Regions from separate parts of the Agrobacterium sp. 16-2014-1-2a genome, predicted to be linked through region 2. Evidence: predicted binding sites of a transcription regulator. Region 2 holds the regulator's gene; each other region holds the start of a gene.
What was found. Region 2 encodes PhoB, which activates phosphate uptake and scavenging genes when phosphate is short. Its sites were predicted from a motif close to TGTCATNNANCTGTCAT; they were not measured.
Positions count from the first base shown of each region.

Region 1: the regulator PhoB is predicted to act here: its motif matches at 2,349-2,365, upstream of ACQZ45_RS03680 (DapH/DapD/GlmU-related protein).
Region 3: the regulator PhoB is predicted to act here: its motif matches at 2,056-2,072, upstream of ACQZ45_RS02820 (esterase-like activity of phytase family protein).
Region 4: the regulator PhoB is predicted to act here: its motif matches at 2,911-2,927, upstream of phnC (phosphonate ABC transporter ATP-binding protein).

Region 1 is NZ_JBNWBX010000001.1:722,972-727,164, forward strand. It holds gene ACQZ45_RS03665 (esterase-like activity of phytase family protein) at 1-1,215, shown strand, start outside; gene ACQZ45_RS03670 (YunG family protein) at 1,375-1,722, shown strand; gene ACQZ45_RS03675 (hypothetical protein) at 1,899-2,213, shown strand; gene ACQZ45_RS03680 (DapH/DapD/GlmU-related protein) at 2,403-3,035, shown strand; gene ppx (exopolyphosphatase) at 3,083-4,193, opposite strand, start outside.
Region 2 is NZ_JBNWBX010000001.1:1,419,788-1,423,980, reverse strand. It holds gene pstB (phosphate ABC transporter ATP-binding protein PstB) at 1-411, shown strand, start outside; gene phoU (phosphate signaling complex protein PhoU) at 510-1,235, shown strand; gene phoB (phosphate regulon transcriptional regulator PhoB) at 1,267-1,950, shown strand; gene ACQZ45_RS07110 (GcrA family cell cycle regulator) at 2,252-2,785, opposite strand; gene ACQZ45_RS07105 (aspartate aminotransferase family protein) at 3,216-4,193, shown strand, end outside.
Region 3 is NZ_JBNWBX010000001.1:571,484-575,676, reverse strand. It holds gene lon (endopeptidase La) at 1-1,203, shown strand, start outside; gene hupB (DNA-binding protein HupB) at 1,492-1,767, shown strand; gene ACQZ45_RS02820 (esterase-like activity of phytase family protein) at 2,126-4,193, shown strand, end outside.
Region 4 is NZ_JBNWBX010000001.1:1,660,954-1,665,146, reverse strand. It holds gene phnE (phosphonate ABC transporter, permease protein PhnE) at 1-931, opposite strand, end outside; gene phnD (phosphonate ABC transporter substrate-binding protein) at 1,001-1,906, opposite strand; gene phnC (phosphonate ABC transporter ATP-binding protein) at 1,992-2,852, opposite strand; gene ACQZ45_RS08315 (transferase hexapeptide repeat family protein) at 3,089-3,706, opposite strand; gene phnL (phosphonate C-P lyase system protein PhnL) at 3,703-4,193, opposite strand, start outside.

The DNA.
Region 1 (4,193 bases), 700 kb from region 2:
GAATACCTCAAGACATCCGCCAAGTTCACGACGGCCGACCGCAAGCGCGCCGAGGGTCTCGGCGCCGTACCCGGCAAGGATGGCGTTCGCCCGACCGGCCTCTCCATGCCGTTCAACGGCCAGGCCATGCAGGGCTTTTCCGGCATCAAGGCCATGGAGGACGGCAGCTTCTGGAGCCTTTCCGACAATGGTTTCGGCTCAAAGCTCAACTCCAGCGACGCCATGCTGATGCTCCACCACATCAAATTCGACTGGGATGCCGGCAAGGTCAACGCGCTGGAGACGGTGTTCCTTTCCGACCCGGACAAGAAAGCTCCGTTCCCCATCGTCATGGAAGGTTCGACCAAACGTTACCTGACGGGCGCCGACTTCGACGTCGAATCCATTCAGCCCGTTGCCGACGGCTTCTGGGTGGGCGAAGAGTTCGGTCCCTACATCCTGAAATTCACCCGCGACGGCAAGCTGACCGACGTCATCGCCACCAAGGCCGGCGATATCGAGGTGAAGTCCCCGGATCATCCGACCCTGGCACTGCCCGGCAACCCCACGCAGAAAATGCCCGCTTTCAACCTGAAACGATCAGGTGGTTATGAAGGCATGGCGCTCTCCAAGGACGGCTCGAAGCTTTACGGCCTTCTCGAAGGCCCGCTCTACACCGCCGAAGGTCAGGTCGAAAAGACCGAAGACGGCTCAACCGCCCTTCGCATCATCGAGCTCGATACCGCCAAGAAGGAATGGACAGGCCGCACCTGGCTCTACCCGCTGGCGCAAGGTGGCGAAGCCATCGGCGATTTCAACATGCTGGACGAGAGCACCGCGCTGGTCATCGAGCGTGACAATGGCGCCGGCACCGCCGACAAAGCCTGCGCCGACCCGAAAAAGCCGGACGTAAACTGCTTTGCCGTGCCTTCCAAGGTCAAGCGCATCTACAAGATCGAATTCAACGACGCCAATGCCGGCAAGGCGGCGCGCAAGATCGGCTATATCGATCTGCTGAAGATCTCCGATCCTGATAACAGGAAGCGTCAGGGCGGCGGCAACGGTTTCTACGACATGCCGTTCGTGACCATCGAGAATGTCGACCGTGTCGACGCCACCCATATCATCGTCGGCAACGACAACAACCTGCCCTTCTCGGCCGGTCGTGCGCTGGACAAGGCTGACGACAACGAGTTCGCCCTGCTGGAAGTCAAGGACCTTCTCGACGCGAAGTGAGGAAAAGGGTGCCGGAATTCGTTCCGGCACCGTCAGCGCATCGGCGCAATCTCAACTGAACGGAGCGTTCCTGCGGCCTGAAAAAGGAAGCGAGGCGCTCCGTTATTGTACCGACCCAACCTGACCCGGAACCCGGTTCCGAAACAGGAAAGACCCGTCATGCAGGACAATGCCGAACGACTGTATTACGCCCTGAGGAAAAGCTGGTCGCTCGAAACCAGCAGCCTGTGGTCGAGAGAAAACCCAGCCAGGGGGCAAGGCGGCGTTACAGCTCTTGTGGTGCAGGATATTTTCGGTGGCGACCTCGCCAAAACCGTCGTTAGCGGCGCCGACCATTTCTACAATATCGTCAACGGCACCCGCTGGGATTTCACCTTCACCCAGTTCGATATTCCGGTCGGTTACGAGGACAGGCCCGCCACCCGCACGGAGGCGATGGCAAGGGCCACGCCCCTGCAATATGCCTATCTCAGCGCCTGTATCAGGAAGGCGCTGGGGCACGGTTGAATAATAACGGCTTGTAGCGAGGCGACCGGTTTGTCTCGGCGACAAACCGATTTCGGTCTGTCGTGTTTTTCGTTTGCGGTTTCAAATCCACAACTTCAGCTTCTCCTCTCAAAGCAGACACAATCCATGGCATAGTACCGCAGGTAAACGAGGCGTGCCGAGAGGAGAGTTGTGCGATGAGTGAGAGCTGCCCGGTCCTGACGCCCGCCGAACGGCAGGTTCAGGATATATTGCAACGGACAGAATCGGCGATGGTGTCCACTATTTTCGCAGCGCTTGAGCAGGCAAGCAAACAGGCTGCTGACGAACTCCAGTCAATCGGGTCTGAAATACAGCCACCGCCTCATGACTATTTTGCCGCTGTCGCACACCAGCAGCTTTTCCTGCTGTTATGCGGAGCCGACCTGGAAACATTCGAGGGCGGAGATCCCGAAGTCGCGCGTCACATCATTCAGAATGCCCAAAACATATCCGACCATTACTGGAAGTAAAAAAGCTGCGACCGCGGATGGTTCCGGCGGCTGACCGCGCTGTATGAAGCCAGATTTCGTTCCACGCAAAGCGCGCGCACACGATCTGCATTTCAAACGGATATCTGGCCTAATCGGCTTGCCTTCGCAATTTCACGTCATACGCCCTTCATAGTCCCCGGTTACGCAGGCCGAAATCCGGAGACAGGCATGCACTCAACCGCACAACTCAATCGCCCCAAGCTCGCAGAGACAGTCATCCATTCGACGGCAAGCATAAGGGACTCGAACATAGGTAGCTGCTGCGAAATTTTGGCCGATACCTCTCTGCACAACGTCGAACTCGGGAATTACTCTTACCTCGGACCCCGTTGTATTGTCGGTGATGCGACAATCGGGAAATTCTGCGCTATTGCCGCGGACGTCAGGATTGGCGCACCGAACCATCCAATGGACCGACCGTCCATGCACCGTTTCAGCTACTGCCCGGAATATTACGCTACAGAGGCGGTGCGCGACGACGCTTTTTTCGATCGCCGCAAGGAGGATCGCGCCGTCATCGGTCACGATGTCTGGATCGGTCACGGGGTCATCGTGCTGCCGGGCGTGAAGGTTGGAGACGGCGCCGTGCTCGCAGCAGGCGCGGTCGTCACCAAGGACGTGCCGCCCTACACCATCGTCGGCGGTGTTCCCGCGAAGATCATTCGCGAGCGGTTTTCGCAAACCGTGGCGGGGAAGCTTGCCAAAATCGCCTGGTGGGACTGGCCCTTCGAGACGATCATGGCGCGGCTAGCCGACTTTCAATCAAGCGATATCGACGCCTTTTGTCAGCGCTGGTCCTAGTATAGCTCCACAACTGTCTGCGGTGCCAAATGGCCGGCGTCTGCCCCTTACTCGAACACAAACGCCAACCGCTTGCCCGTCAGCTTCGCCAGTTGCTGCAGGCGTCCGTCCAGACGCTCGCCGGCAAAATCGCAATAGGCGTGTGGTACGACGAATTCCAGATCCAGATCCGGATTGGTGGATTTGCGGAATTTCAGGTGATCGACGACACCGGGCATGGAGGCTGAGAAGAGGTAAACGACGCGCAGCAGGCCGCCGAGCAACTTGCCTAGTTCCAGCAGGCGGTCACCCGCCATGGCGGCGAGCGGCTGTGTGGTGCCGTTGTCGTTCAACCCTTCGAAGCGGTAATAATTGGCAAGCGCAATGTAAGCGCGGCCCGGATGGGTGATCGCCACGAAGGAGGAGTGGGCGATGATGTTGAGCGCCTGGAGGCCGCGATAGTCCGGATGTGCACGCCAGCTGATATCGGCCAGAAGGCAGGCCGCCTGCCGGTAACGGCTTTCCTCTTCCGTCTCCTCGATGCCGAAGACCGGAAAGGTGCGGCCGCTCCAGTCGGCCAGTTCGCGCGCATGTTCGGGCGAACGGGCACGCAGAATGGCAAGCTCGTCGGCCGTGACCAGCAGCGGGTCGGTATCCCGCTCCGCTTCCGTCAGCAGCGAATAAAGATAACCTTCGCGCACGCCCTGCGCCGAGAAGGCGATCGTTGCCGGCTTCATCGCCTTTAGAACTTCACGCATGGCGATGGCGCCGAACGGCAGAAGCGAACGGCGGTTCTTGGAGACCGCCTGCCAGGCCGGGTCCTTGCTGTCCCTGGAGACGATGACTTCTTCCAGAAAATTCAGCATTTCCGCCAGCGGCAATTCATATCCCTGCATCATGTGCAGCGGATAACCCGTGATCTCCATGTGCAGCTTGGCGATGTTTCGCCACGTGCCGCCCACGGCATAAAAGGTACGCCCCTCGCCGGCCGCCAGCAGCTTTGCGAAGGATTTGACGTGCTTGCGGGCAATGGTCGTCGCCTTCTCCAGCGAGCCATCCGATTGCTCCGACAACCGAAGGCCGCCGAGCGGCAGGGTGATGCCCTCGCCACAGTTCTTGCCCTTGATGTCGATGAGTTCCAGCGAACCGCCGCCCAGGTCGCCTGCAATGCCATCCGGG
Region 2 (4,193 bases):
AACAAGGCGGATATGGACCAGATCGTCGAGCATAGCTTGCAGAAAGCGGGTCTCTGGAACGAGGTGAAGGATCGTTTGCTGGAATCCGGCACGGGCCTCTCCGGTGGCCAGCAGCAGCGTCTGTGCATCGCACGCGCGGTTGCCGTCAGCCCGGAAGTGATCCTGATGGACGAGCCGTGCTCGGCGCTGGATCCGATCGCGACTGCGAAGGTCGAGGAACTGATCCACGAACTGCGCACCAACTACACCATCGTCATCGTCACGCACTCCATGCAGCAGGCGGCGCGCGTTTCCCAGCGTACGGCCATGTTCCATCTTGGTCATCTTGTCGAAGAAAACGAAACCGACAAGATGTTCACCAATCCGGACGACCAGCGCACGCAGGACTACATCATGGGCCGCTTCGGCTGATCCCCGGCCGGTGCTTTATCGTAACCGTACAAGACTGGTGCCTCTGCCGTGCCCCGCTGTTGGGCACGCGCATGCAGGCCAAGCCGGAGGAATAGACCATGACACAGACAACGACCCATTCGCATATCCTGTCTGCCTATGACGACGAACTGAAGTTTCTGACGCGCCGCATCGCCGAAATGGGCGGTCTTGCCGAGCAGATGTGCGGTGACGCCGTGCGCGCACTCGTCAATTCCGATGCTGCGCTCGCGCAGAAAGTCATTTCGGACGATACCATTCTCGACCACGCTGAGCGCGAAATCGGCGACAAGGCGATCGTAACCATCGCCAAGCGTCAGCCGATGGCGGCAGACCTTCGCGAGATCATCGGCACCCTGCGTATCGCCGCCGATCTCGAACGCGTCGGCGATCTTGGCAAGAACACGGCCAAGCGCGTTATCGCTGTCGCCGGCACCGGCGTTCCGCGCAAGCTCGCCCGCGGCATCGAGCATCTGTCCGACCTGGCGCTGGTGCAGCTCAAGGAAGTCCTCGACGTCTATTCCACGCGTTCCGCCGAAAAGGCCAATGCGATCCGTGAACGCGACGAGGAAATCGATGCCATGTACACGTCGCTCTTCCGGGAGCTTCTGACCTACATGATGGAAGACCCGCGCAACATCACCACCTGCACGCATCTTCTGTTCTGCGCCAAGAACATCGAGCGTATCGGCGATCATGCGACCAATATCGCAGAGACGATCTATTACATGACCACCGGCAGCCAGCCGGAGGGCGAGCGTCCGAAGGACGACAGTTCCAACACGCTTGGTTCGGTGACCGAGTAACAGACAAGCAGAAGCTTGCGGAGTTCAGCATATGGTGCCCAAGATTGCAGTTGTGGAAGACGAGGAAGCGTTGAGCGTCCTGCTTCGTTACAATCTCGAGGCTGAGGGATACGACGTCGACACGATACCCCGTGGCGATGAGGCGGAAATCAGGCTGCAGGAGCGCATTCCGGATCTTCTCATCCTGGACTGGATGTTGCCCGGTGTCTCCGGTATCGAACTATGCCGGCGCTTGAGAATGCGGCCGGAAACAGAACGCCTGCCCATCATCATGCTGACGGCGCGTGGCGAAGAGAGCGAACGGGTTCGCGGTCTCGCTACCGGCGCTGACGATTATGTCGTCAAGCCGTTCTCGACGCCGGAACTCATGGCCCGGGTCAAGGCCATGTTGCGCCGGGCCCGTCCCGAGGTTCTGTCGTCGGTGCTCAAATGCGGCGATATCGAACTGGATCGCGAGACCCATCGCGTTCACCGCAAAAGCCGCGAAGTGCGCCTCGGCCCGACGGAATTCCGCTTGCTGGAATTCCTGATGACGTCGCCGGGTCGGGTGTTTTCCCGCTCGCAATTGCTGGATGGCGTCTGGGGTCATGATATCTATGTCGACGAGCGCACTGTCGATGTGCACGTCGGACGTCTGCGCAAGGCCCTGAATTTCTCGCACATGCAGGATGTCATCCGCACGGTGCGTGGCGCGGGATATTCTATGGAAGCCTGAGCGACGCGGAACCAGGTGGTTTCGCTGGCGAAGTAGTGCACCAAAAAATCAGGAAGCCCGAAATCTGAAACGGTTTCGGGCTTTTTCAATGTGAATATCCGCCAAACTCGATGCCATTGTCCGTTTTGACCGGAGAAGATCGGCTGCGCGTTGAAATCCGGATTGAAGGGTCACGCCCAATAGTAAGGGGAAAGGGTGTGGCCTGCCATCAAGTCGCCCCAGAAAGCGGCTTGATTTTTGTCATAAAAAAAACGGGCCCGAAGGCCCGTAATTTTTGAGTGCTGAATGCGTGCCGCAACACTCAAGCCTTGCGGCGCTCGCTCACCGGCTGGTAGGCGAGTTTCGCATGGAACTTGCAATAGGGCGAAGATTCCAGCGCCTCACAACCGCAGAAATGGAAGTCGTCCTTCAGCGGATCGCCAACCGGCCATTTGCAGGTGCGCTCGGTCAGTTCCGTCAGCGTCAGGCGACGGGAAATCGGCGTGACAACGTTCTTGGAAGGAACGTAATCGAGCACCTGCGCGGTCTCGATATCGATCTCCTCGTGCAGCGCCGTTGCCGCGTTCGAACGGGTGAGGATACGCGCCGGTGCCGCGTTGACGCGACCTGCGAAAGTCGTCGCGCGCGGGGCAGGGGCAGCTGTGCGCTTCGGCGCGGAGCGTGCCGAAGTCACTGGACCGCCAGCCTTGACGCGTCCCGGCAGATTGAGACGATGGACCTTGCCGATCACGGCATTACGGCTGACGCCGCCCAGCTGCGCTGCAATCTGGCTGGCGCTAAGGCCCTCGGACCACAATTTCTTGAGCTTTTCGACTCGTTCGTCTGTCCAGTTCATGCCGCTTCTCCGCTTGTCGCGTGTATTTTCGGCAGAATCCCTCTCCGTCTCGCGCGCATGCCGCAAGCGTGGTTTCCGCCTGATTTTCGGTGACTAGTTCCGCCGCAATGCAGTCTAGTAATTAGCGATTAACCTAGTGCCAGCCCGACTCCGTGGCAAGAGTCGCGGGAATCATCTGGAATCGATTTTCCGGTTTTCCCCAACTTGCTGGCGTATTGAGTCTGAAAGGCAACACCTTGGGGCTGGCCCGCCGCCGCATACTAGTGCTTGAGAAGCCCGGGAAACGCTGACTTTTGTTGACATCGGCAAACGAAGTGACAATAGTGCCCCTGCCGCCGCAAGGCGGCATTTTGATTTTCAGGCGAGGGATAACCCCGCAAGCCTATTGACAACAGTTTGACAGCGCATCTGCGCAAGGAGTGATACAGCCATGGCCGAAGCCGGCGCGCCATTGTTTGATACGTTTTCAAGAGCCCCCCTGCGCTTCGAGCGCGGTGAGGGTGTATGGCTGTTCACGGAAAGCGGCGAGCGATATCTGGATTTTGCGGCCGGTGTCGCTGTCAACTCGCTGGGCCACGCCCATCCTCACCTCGTTGATGCGATCAAGACGCAGGCCGAGAAGGTCTGGCACGTCTCGAACCTTTATGAAGTGCCGGGACAGGAAAAACTCGCCAGGCGCCTGACGGAAGCGACTTTCGCGGACAAGGTATTCTTCACAAATTCAGGCGCGGAAGCCCTGGAATGCGCCATCAAGACCGCCCGCCGCTATCACTATACCAAGGGCCATCCGGAGAAGTTCCGCATCGTGTCCTTCGAAGGCGCTTTCCATGGCCGTACACTGGCGACGATCGCCGCGGGTGGCCAGCAGAAATACCTCGAAGGTTTCGGTCCCAAGGTCGAAGGTTTCGATCAGGTTCCGTTCGGTGATGTCGATGCCCTCAAGGCCGTCATCACGGCTGAGACTGCAGCACTTCTGATCGAGCCCATCCAGGGCGAGGGCGGCATTCGCTCGCCCAGCAAGGAATTCCTGCAAATTCTGCGCGGATTGTGCGACGAGCACGGCCTGCTGCTGATTTTCGATGAGGTCCAGACGGGTGTCGGCCGCACAGGCAAGCTGTTTGCTTATGAACATACCGGTGTTGCGCCCGATATCATGGCGGTCGCCAAGGGTATCGGTGGCGGTTTCCCGCTCGGCGCATGCCTTGCCACGGCAGATGCCGCTTCCGGCATGACGGCGGGCGTACATGGCACCACCTATGGCGGCAACCCGCTGGCCATGGCAGTCGGCAATGCCGTGCTTGACGTCGTTCTCTCCGAAGGTTTTCTCGAGAAGGTCCGTGACGTCGCGCTGGTCTTCCGGCAGGGTCTGGCCTCGCTCAAGGACCGTTATCCTGACGTGATCGAGGAA
Region 3 (4,193 bases), 850 kb from region 2:
GGCAAGATCGTTCAGTCGATGAAGAAGGCCAAGAAGTCCAATCCGCTCTTCCTGCTCGACGAGATCGACAAGATGGGCATGGATTTCCGTGGCGATCCGTCTTCCGCACTGCTGGAGGTGCTCGATCCGGAACAGAACTCCACCTTCATGGACCACTATCTTGAAGTGGAATACGACCTGTCCGACGTGATGTTCGTGACCACGGCCAACACGCTGAACATTCCAGGTCCCCTGATGGACCGTATGGAAGTGATCCGCATCGCCGGTTACACGGAGGACGAAAAGCGCGAAATCGCCAAGCGTCACCTGCTGCCGAAGGCGATCAAGGAACATGCCCTGCGTCCGGAAGAGTTCTCGGTCAGCGATGACGCTCTGATGATCGTGATCCAGCAGTACACCCGCGAGGCGGGCGTGCGCAGCTTCGAGCGCGAGCTGATGAAGCTTGCACGAAAGGCCGTGACCGAGATCATCAAGGGCAAGGTCAAGTCCGTGGAAGTCACCGCAGCCAATGTCCCGGATTATCTGGGCGTTCCGCGGTTCCGCCACGGCGAGGCAGAGCGTGAGGATCAGGTTGGTGTCGTCACCGGTCTGGCATGGACGGAAGTTGGCGGTGAGTTGCTCACCATCGAAGGCGTGATGATGCCGGGCAAGGGCCGCATGACGGTCACCGGCAACCTCAAGGAAGTGATGAAGGAATCCATTTCGGCAGCGGCATCTTATGTCCGCTCGCGCGCCGTGGACTTCGGCATCGAACCGCCGCGTTTCGACAAGAGCGACATTCACGTTCACGTTCCGGAAGGGGCTACCCCGAAGGATGGACCGTCTGCCGGTGTTGCCATGGCAACCGCCATCGTCTCCATCATGACCGGTATCCCGGTCTCCAAGGATGTGGCGATGACGGGCGAGATCACGCTTCGTGGTCGCGTGCTGCCAATCGGCGGCCTGAAGGAAAAGCTGCTTGCGGCGCTTCGCGGCGGCATCAAGAAGGTGCTCATCCCGGAAGAAAACGCCAAGGACCTGGCGGATATTCCTGATAATGTGAAGAACGAGATGGAGATCATCCCGGTTTCTCGCATGGGTGAGGTCATCAAGCACGCGCTGCTTCGCATGCCCGAGCCAATCGAGTGGGACGGCAGCATCGAAACGCCTGTTATCGCAACTGTCGACGGTGTCGACGAGGGCGGACAGACGATCGCACATTGATTGCCACATCGTTGTGAAAGCCAGAATCGGTTTTCGCGACACCTGTGCATAGATTCAATGTGTTAGATGCCGAAAGGCGCGATGCTTCTTTGATGCTCGCAGAACTGGTGCGAAATTGGCACGTTTAAGGGAAAGGCCGGCAGAAATGTCGGCCTTTTTTGTGAAAAACCCCGCAGACCCCTTGTTTTTCAGGCGATTCCAGCGCTTTTGAGTTGCTGCGCGCGGATACAGACGTATTCTGCGCCGGCTTAATTTGAGTCGTTTCAAACCATTGAAAGGGGTGGAAACATGAACAAGAACGAGCTCGTCTCTGCTGTTGCCGAAAAGGCTGGTCTCACGAAGGCAGATGCTGCTTCCGCTGTTGATGCCGTATTCGAAACCGTACAGAACGAACTGAAGAGCGGTGGCGACATCCGTCTCGCTGGCTTCGGCAGCTTCTCCGTAAGCCGTCGTGAAGCCTCCAAGGGTCGTAACCCTTCCACGGGTGCTGAAGTCGATATCCCGGCTCGCAACGTACCGAAGTTTTCCGCAGGCAAGGGCCTGAAGGACGCCGTCAACTCGTAAGGTTTCCGAAAGGCCGTGACGTCCGGCGGCGGGCGGGCGGCTTTTCAGGTTCACGAGGAAACATGTTTTGACGCCCTGACGCCATCATGCCGGCACGTAAACCGGGCGGCTTTTCGAATTGCTTTTTCGGATAGCCCTTTTTTCGAACCGGCAAGATGTACTTGAAAGTAGGAGAGCGCGCCTGTGTAGCCTCCATCCGGTCACACGGCGCTCTGATACGCGGAATGTGCGCACGAACAGGAAAGCCCGGCCTTCATGGTCGGGCTTTTTGATTCCTCCGACAGGAAATGTCATGCCGCTGTCATGTCTCTGACGCAGAAGCCATAGGGTGTTTTTTTGGATCCAAGGGGGATTTATAATGGCGTTCCGACTTTCTCAGATGGCTTTGACTGCTGCTCTGCTCACGTCCGCGGCCTTTCCGGCTGCTGCCGAGCCGGTTTTCAACCGCATCGCATCTTTCCCGGTCGTAAAGAACCTGCCAGCGGACAAGGACGCGAAGGCCGTCACTTCAGCTGAAATCGTAACCGCCAGCGAAGATGGCAAGACACTGATCTATTCGGACAGCCCGCTTGGCGGCATTGGATTCGTTGACATCACCGACGCCAAGGCACCCAAGGCTGGCGGCGCGTTGCTGCTGGAAGGCGAACCGACCTCGGTTGCCGTTGCTGGCGCCAAGGTTCTGGCCGGTGTCAACACGTCCGAAAACCGCGCCAAGCCGTCCGGCAAGCTGGTGACGGTCGATATCGCCACCAAGAAGATTGAAGCGAGCTGCGATCTCGGCGGCCAGCCAGATTCTGTCGCAATTTCCCCGGACAAGACCTTCGCCGCTATCGCGATCGAAAACGAACGCGATGAAGAGGTGAACGAAGGCGCCCTGCCACAGATGCCGGCCGGTTATTTGGTGACGGTCGGTCTGAAAAACGGCGTTGCCGACTGCGCGACGCTGAAGAAGATCGACGTGACCGGCCTTGCCGAAATCTCCCCGGAAGATCCGGAGCCGGAATTCGTCTCGATCAATGCCAATGGCGAGATCGCGCTCACGCTGCAGGAAAACAACCACATCGTCGTCATCGACGGCAAGACCGGTACGGTAAAGACGCATTTCTCCGCCGGCACGGTTGATCTGGAAGGCGTCGACACGAAGACGGACGGCCAGATCAAGTTCACCGACAAGCAGGAAGGCCGCAAGCGTGAGCCAGATGCCGTGAAGTGGCTGGACAATGACCGCATCGTCATCGCCAATGAGGGTGACTGGCAGGGCGGCGCGCGCGGCTTCACCATTTTCGACAAGACCGGCAAGCTTCTTTATGAAGCCGGTGCCACCCTTGAGCACGCTGCCGCCAGCATCGGCCACTATCCGGAAAAGCGCTCCAAGGCCAAGGGCATCGAGCCGGAAGGTCTGGAGGCGGCAACCTTCGATGGCCAGAAGTACTTCTTCGTTCTTGCCGAGCGCGCGTCTCTCGCTGCGGTCTACAAGGATACGGGCGGCACACCGGAACTGGTCCAGCTTCTGCCCTCGGGCATTTCGCCTGAAGGCGCCGTCGCCATTCCGTCGCGCAATCTTCTCGTCACTGCCAACGAAGCCGATCTCGTCGAAGATGGCGGCGCTCGCTCGCATGTCATGATCTATGAACGCGCAGAAGGCCAGATTGCCTACCCGCAGCTCGCTTCCGCCACCGTTGATGGCGCACCGATCGGCTGGGGCGCTCTCTCCGGTCTGGTGGGCGATGCTGAAAAGCCTGGCATCCTCTATGCCGTGTCCGACTCGGTCTATGGAAACCAGCCGTCGATCTACACCATCGACGCAACGAAGAAGCCCGCCACCATAACCAGCGCCCTGCGCATCAAGCGCGACGGTATCGCAGCTCAGAAACTCGACATCGAAGGCATTACGCTTGACGGTAAGGGCGGCTTCTGGCTGGCCTCGGAAGGTGACAGTGCCAAGCTCGTGCCCCACGCACTCTACAATGTCAGCGCCAAGGGCGAGATCAAGGCTGAGATCGCTCTGCCGAAGGAACTGCTGGCTGGCGAAACCCGCTTCGGTTTCGAAGGCGTGACCATGATCGGCAAGGGCGACGACGCGACGCTGTGGATGGCCGTACAGCGCGAGTGGGGCACGGACGAGAAGGGTTTCGTCAAGCTCGTCTCCTACAATCCGAAGTCCAAGGAATGGGGCGCCGTGCGTTACCCGCTCGACAAGACCGAGGCAGGCTGGGTCGGCCTTTCTGAAATCACCGCACAGGGCGACTATGTCTATATCGTCGAGCGCGACAATCAGGTCGGTGACAAGGCAAAGATCAAGAAGCTTTACCGCGTCGCGATCGCTGACCTGAAGCCGGGCAAGATCGGTGGCGAACTGCCGCTGGTGGCCAAGCAGGAAGCACATGATTTCCTGCCGGACCTCAAGGCCCAGACGAATGGCTATA
Region 4 (4,193 bases), 240 kb from region 2:
ACCAGCTTGAAAACTGGTCTACGGCGATGATGGTGATCAGCAGCAGGATGATGATGGCATAGGTCTTGGAGGCGTGATCGTTACCGATCGACAGCCGGAAGACCTCGCCAATGCCGCCACCACCAACGGCGCCGATGATGGTCGAGGCGCGTACGTTGATTTCGGCACGCAGCAATGCATAGGACACGAAATTGGGCAGGACCTGCGGCACGATGGCAAAGCGAACCCGCTCCAGCCAGTTGGCACCCGCGGCACGCAGGCCTTCATCCGCCTTCATGTCGGCATTTTCCACGACTTCGAAGAATAGCTTCCCCAGAGCCCCGATGGTGTGCACGGAAATCGCGATGATCGCCGCGATCGGCCCGATCGATAAGATGGCAGTCAGCAATCCCGCGACGACGATCTCCGGAAAGGCGCGCAGGATCTCCATTACCCGGCGTACCACCCAGCGCACGAGGCCGGCACCGATAAGGTTTGTGGAGGCAAAAAAGCACAGCACAAATGCGAAGGTCGTGCCTATTATCGTCGAGACCAGCGCGATGTTGAGCGTGATGATCAGCTGATAGATGAAATGCGGTATGTAGAAACCGTTGGTGATGTAAACGCGATCCGCGACATAGTTGTATTTCAGCGAACCGTTGTCATAGGGCGACGGCAGGTCGAACATCGCCCGGAAGACCTCGAGCGGGCTATCCGGCACGAATGTTTTCATGAAGTCGAAAAAATATGGCAGGCGCTCGAAGAACTTGCCCGAATTGGCCTCATTGGCGAAATTCAGTGAGGCGGCAAGGACGATGAGGAAGATAACGAGCGACATAACGGTATAAATCCGCCGTGTCCTAAGCTGCTGTTGATAATGACGCATCACCGTTCGGGACGATGCGCTCAATCCCTCGGGCGTGAGGGTACCATGTTGCAGTGTGGTCGCCATGCCGCTTTCCTTTATTGGCAAAAGCGGCGATGCCGCAAGGCACCGCCGCTTCCGGATATGATCTGAGGATCAGCCGCCGATAACGGACTTACGGGCGTCGATGATCGTCTGGTAGAAAGCCGGGTCGACCTTGATGTAGGCAGTGTTCTTGCCCTGGGTGTAACCCTGGAAGCAGGCGAGATCCTTCTTCGGAAGTTCCATGAAGAAGTCTTCGACCTTCTGCTTCATGCTGTCACCGATCTTGTTGGCAACGAGAAGCGGACCGTTCGGGATCAGCGGGGACTTCCAGACCTGAACGATATCGTCCATGTCGAGGTTGCCCTTCTTGACCATCTGGTGAAGGTTGCCGCCGGAGTAGCCTTCTTCCCACTTGCCGACGCCAGAACCGAATGTCGTGCCGACGTCGAACTTTTTGTCGAGAACGGCGAGAACGAGGTTCTCATGGCCGCCGCCGAAGCCGGTTTCGGAGAAATATTCCTTGACCGGAACGCCGGTTTCCTTCGGGATCGATACGTTCGGGACGAGGAAGCCGGAAGTGGAGTCAGGGTCGGCGAAGCCGATCTTCTTGCCCTTGGCGTCAGCCAGAGACTTGATGCCGCTGTCCTTGCGGGCAACCATGATCGTGTAGTAGCCGCTCGAACCGTCAGAGCCGGTATAGGTCAGGATCGGATCGACGGCCTTGGGATCGGCAATAGCGATCTTGGCGTAGGAAGAAGCGCCCATGGATGCAATGTCGATGGTGCCGCCGAGCAGGCCCTGGATAACGCCGTTATAGTCCGGCGACGGGAAAACCTGAACTTCGGAAACGCCGGTTGCAGCCTTGAGGCCATCCGCAACGCACTTCGTGTTGCGGATCTGGTCGGCTTCATTTTCCGAACCGTCGAGACCGATACGCAGGACCTTGACGTCCTGAGCCATGGCCGAACCGGCCAGAACGCCAAGGGCGACTGCCGAAAGAAGGATTTTCTTCAACATGGACTTTCTCCTGTTTTCCGGCGAGCCGGAGTTTGTTGTGAAGTATCGGCCCTTGACGCGGGCGCAAACGATGCTGAGCGGTTCCTCAGAGCCCGGCGAGAGCCAGCGGTTCGGGACCGGCAGATTGCTGAACCGGACGCGCGGCAAGCTGCGCGCCGGGAATATTGATGCTGGTCGAGGTCATGGTCTCGTCGATGCCGGCGCCGTGTGAATCCGTGCCGTAAATCTCGGTGACCGCCGCCGCCGTCAGTTCGGCGGGTGTTCCGTCGAAAACGACTCGACCCTGCGACATGCCGATAATGCGTTCGCAATAATTGCGCGCCGTATCCAGCGTATGCAGATTCGTTATGACGGTGATGCCTTCACGCTCGTTGATGTCGCGCAGGGCGTCCATGACGATCTTGGCGTTCAGGGGATCGAGAGAGGCGATCGGCTCGTCGGCGAGAACCATCTTCGGAGACTGCATTAGTGCCCGGGCGATAGCGACGCGCTGCTGCTGGCCGCCGGAAAGCGTGCCCGCCGCCTGCATGGCTACGTGCTCGATGCCGAGCCGCTCGAGGGCGGCAATCGCCATCAGGCGCTCTTCATCCGTGAAGATGTTGAACAGGCTGAGCACGGTCGAACGGTGGTTCAGGCGGCCGAGCATGACATTGGTGAGCACGTCGAGACGCGGCACCAGATTGAACTGCTGGAAGATCATCGCGCAGTCGCGCTGCCAGTTGCGCAGGGCGGCACCCTTCAGCGAAGAGACTTCCGTGTCGTTGAAGTGAATGGAACCCGAGGAGGGATCGACGAGGCGGTTGATCATGCGCAGCAGCGTTGACTTTCCTGCGCCAGAACGTCCAATCACGCCAACCATCTGGCCTTGCGGAATTTCCACATTCACGGAATCGACCGCAGTGTGGTTGCCGAAACGGCGCGTGACTTGCTTCAGGTGAAAGCTCATTTCCCCGTCCAATCTTCTTCTGATGGGGTTCGACCTAACAGCGGTGCGTGAAGCGTGAATGTCAGTTTGATGAAGAAAATATTACAGAATGCGCAGATAAGGCGTGCGCGTGGTCGCCTGCGAACCTTTTAGTAGTCGTGCCACCGGATTGAGGCCGGCGGGTGTCTCGCAGACATTGTTAGGGAGACCCCGGAGCATGACCCCGGAATCTGCAGTTTCTTCGGTGTGGGGCGATTTTACCCGGCGTATTTCGCCACGAAATCCTCGGCGGCGAGGGTGCGGAAATCGTCCAGTGCGCCGCGCAGCGTTGCGTGGTCCCAGTCCCACCATTTGAGATCGTCCATGCGCTGGCCAAGGTCCGCCGGGAAGCGGTTCCTGATCAGCCGGGCGGGTACGCCGCCGACGATGGTATAGGGCGCAACGTCTTTCGACACGACCGCACCGGCCCCGATTACCGCACCGTTTCCGATTGTGACGCCAGGCAGGATGGTCGCGCCATGGCCGATCCAGACATCGTGGCCGATCACCACGCGCTTGGCGCGGCGGGCGGCGAAGAAGTCATTTTCATCATCGGCGTCGTCCCAATAATTGCGGGCACGGTAGGTGAAATGGTGAAGTGTGGCGCGCGACATCGGATGATTGGTCGCGTTGATGCGGACGGATGCGGCGATGTTGACGAATTTGCCGATGGTGGCGCACCAGATCGCACCGTCCTGCATGACATAGGAATAGTCGCCCATCTCCACTTCCTCGATGCGGCAGCGTTCCGAAATTTCGGTATAGCGGCCGATCGATGAATTGGTGACACGGGCACTTTCGTGGACAACAGGTTCGAGACCGACCTTCACACTCATGCCGCTGCCTTCCGGGGGGAGAATTGCGAGACATCCAGAACGCGATCGGCCACGGCTTCCCGCACTTCCTCGTCATGGAAAATACCGAGCAAGGCGGTCCCCTTGCGTTTCTTTTCCGCGATCATCTCCACGACCACCCGTCGGTTGGCGGCATCCAGGGATGCGGTGGGTTCATCGAGAAGCAGGATCGCGTGATCGGTGATGAAACCGCGTGCGATGTTGACGCGCTGCTGCTCGCCGCCGGAAAAGGTTGCTGGCGGCAGCGACCACAGTTCCCGCGGCAGGTTGAGTTTCGAAAGCAGAACGGCTGCCTGCTCGCGGGCCTCTTCTGCGGCAACCTTGCGCGCAAAAAGCGGCTCGGCGACGACGTCGATCGCCGGAACGCGCGGCACGGTGCGCAGAAACTGGCTGACATACCCGATGGTGCGATGGCGAATCTCGAGGATGGTGCGCGGCGAGGCGCTGCCCATGTCAATGACCTGATCCT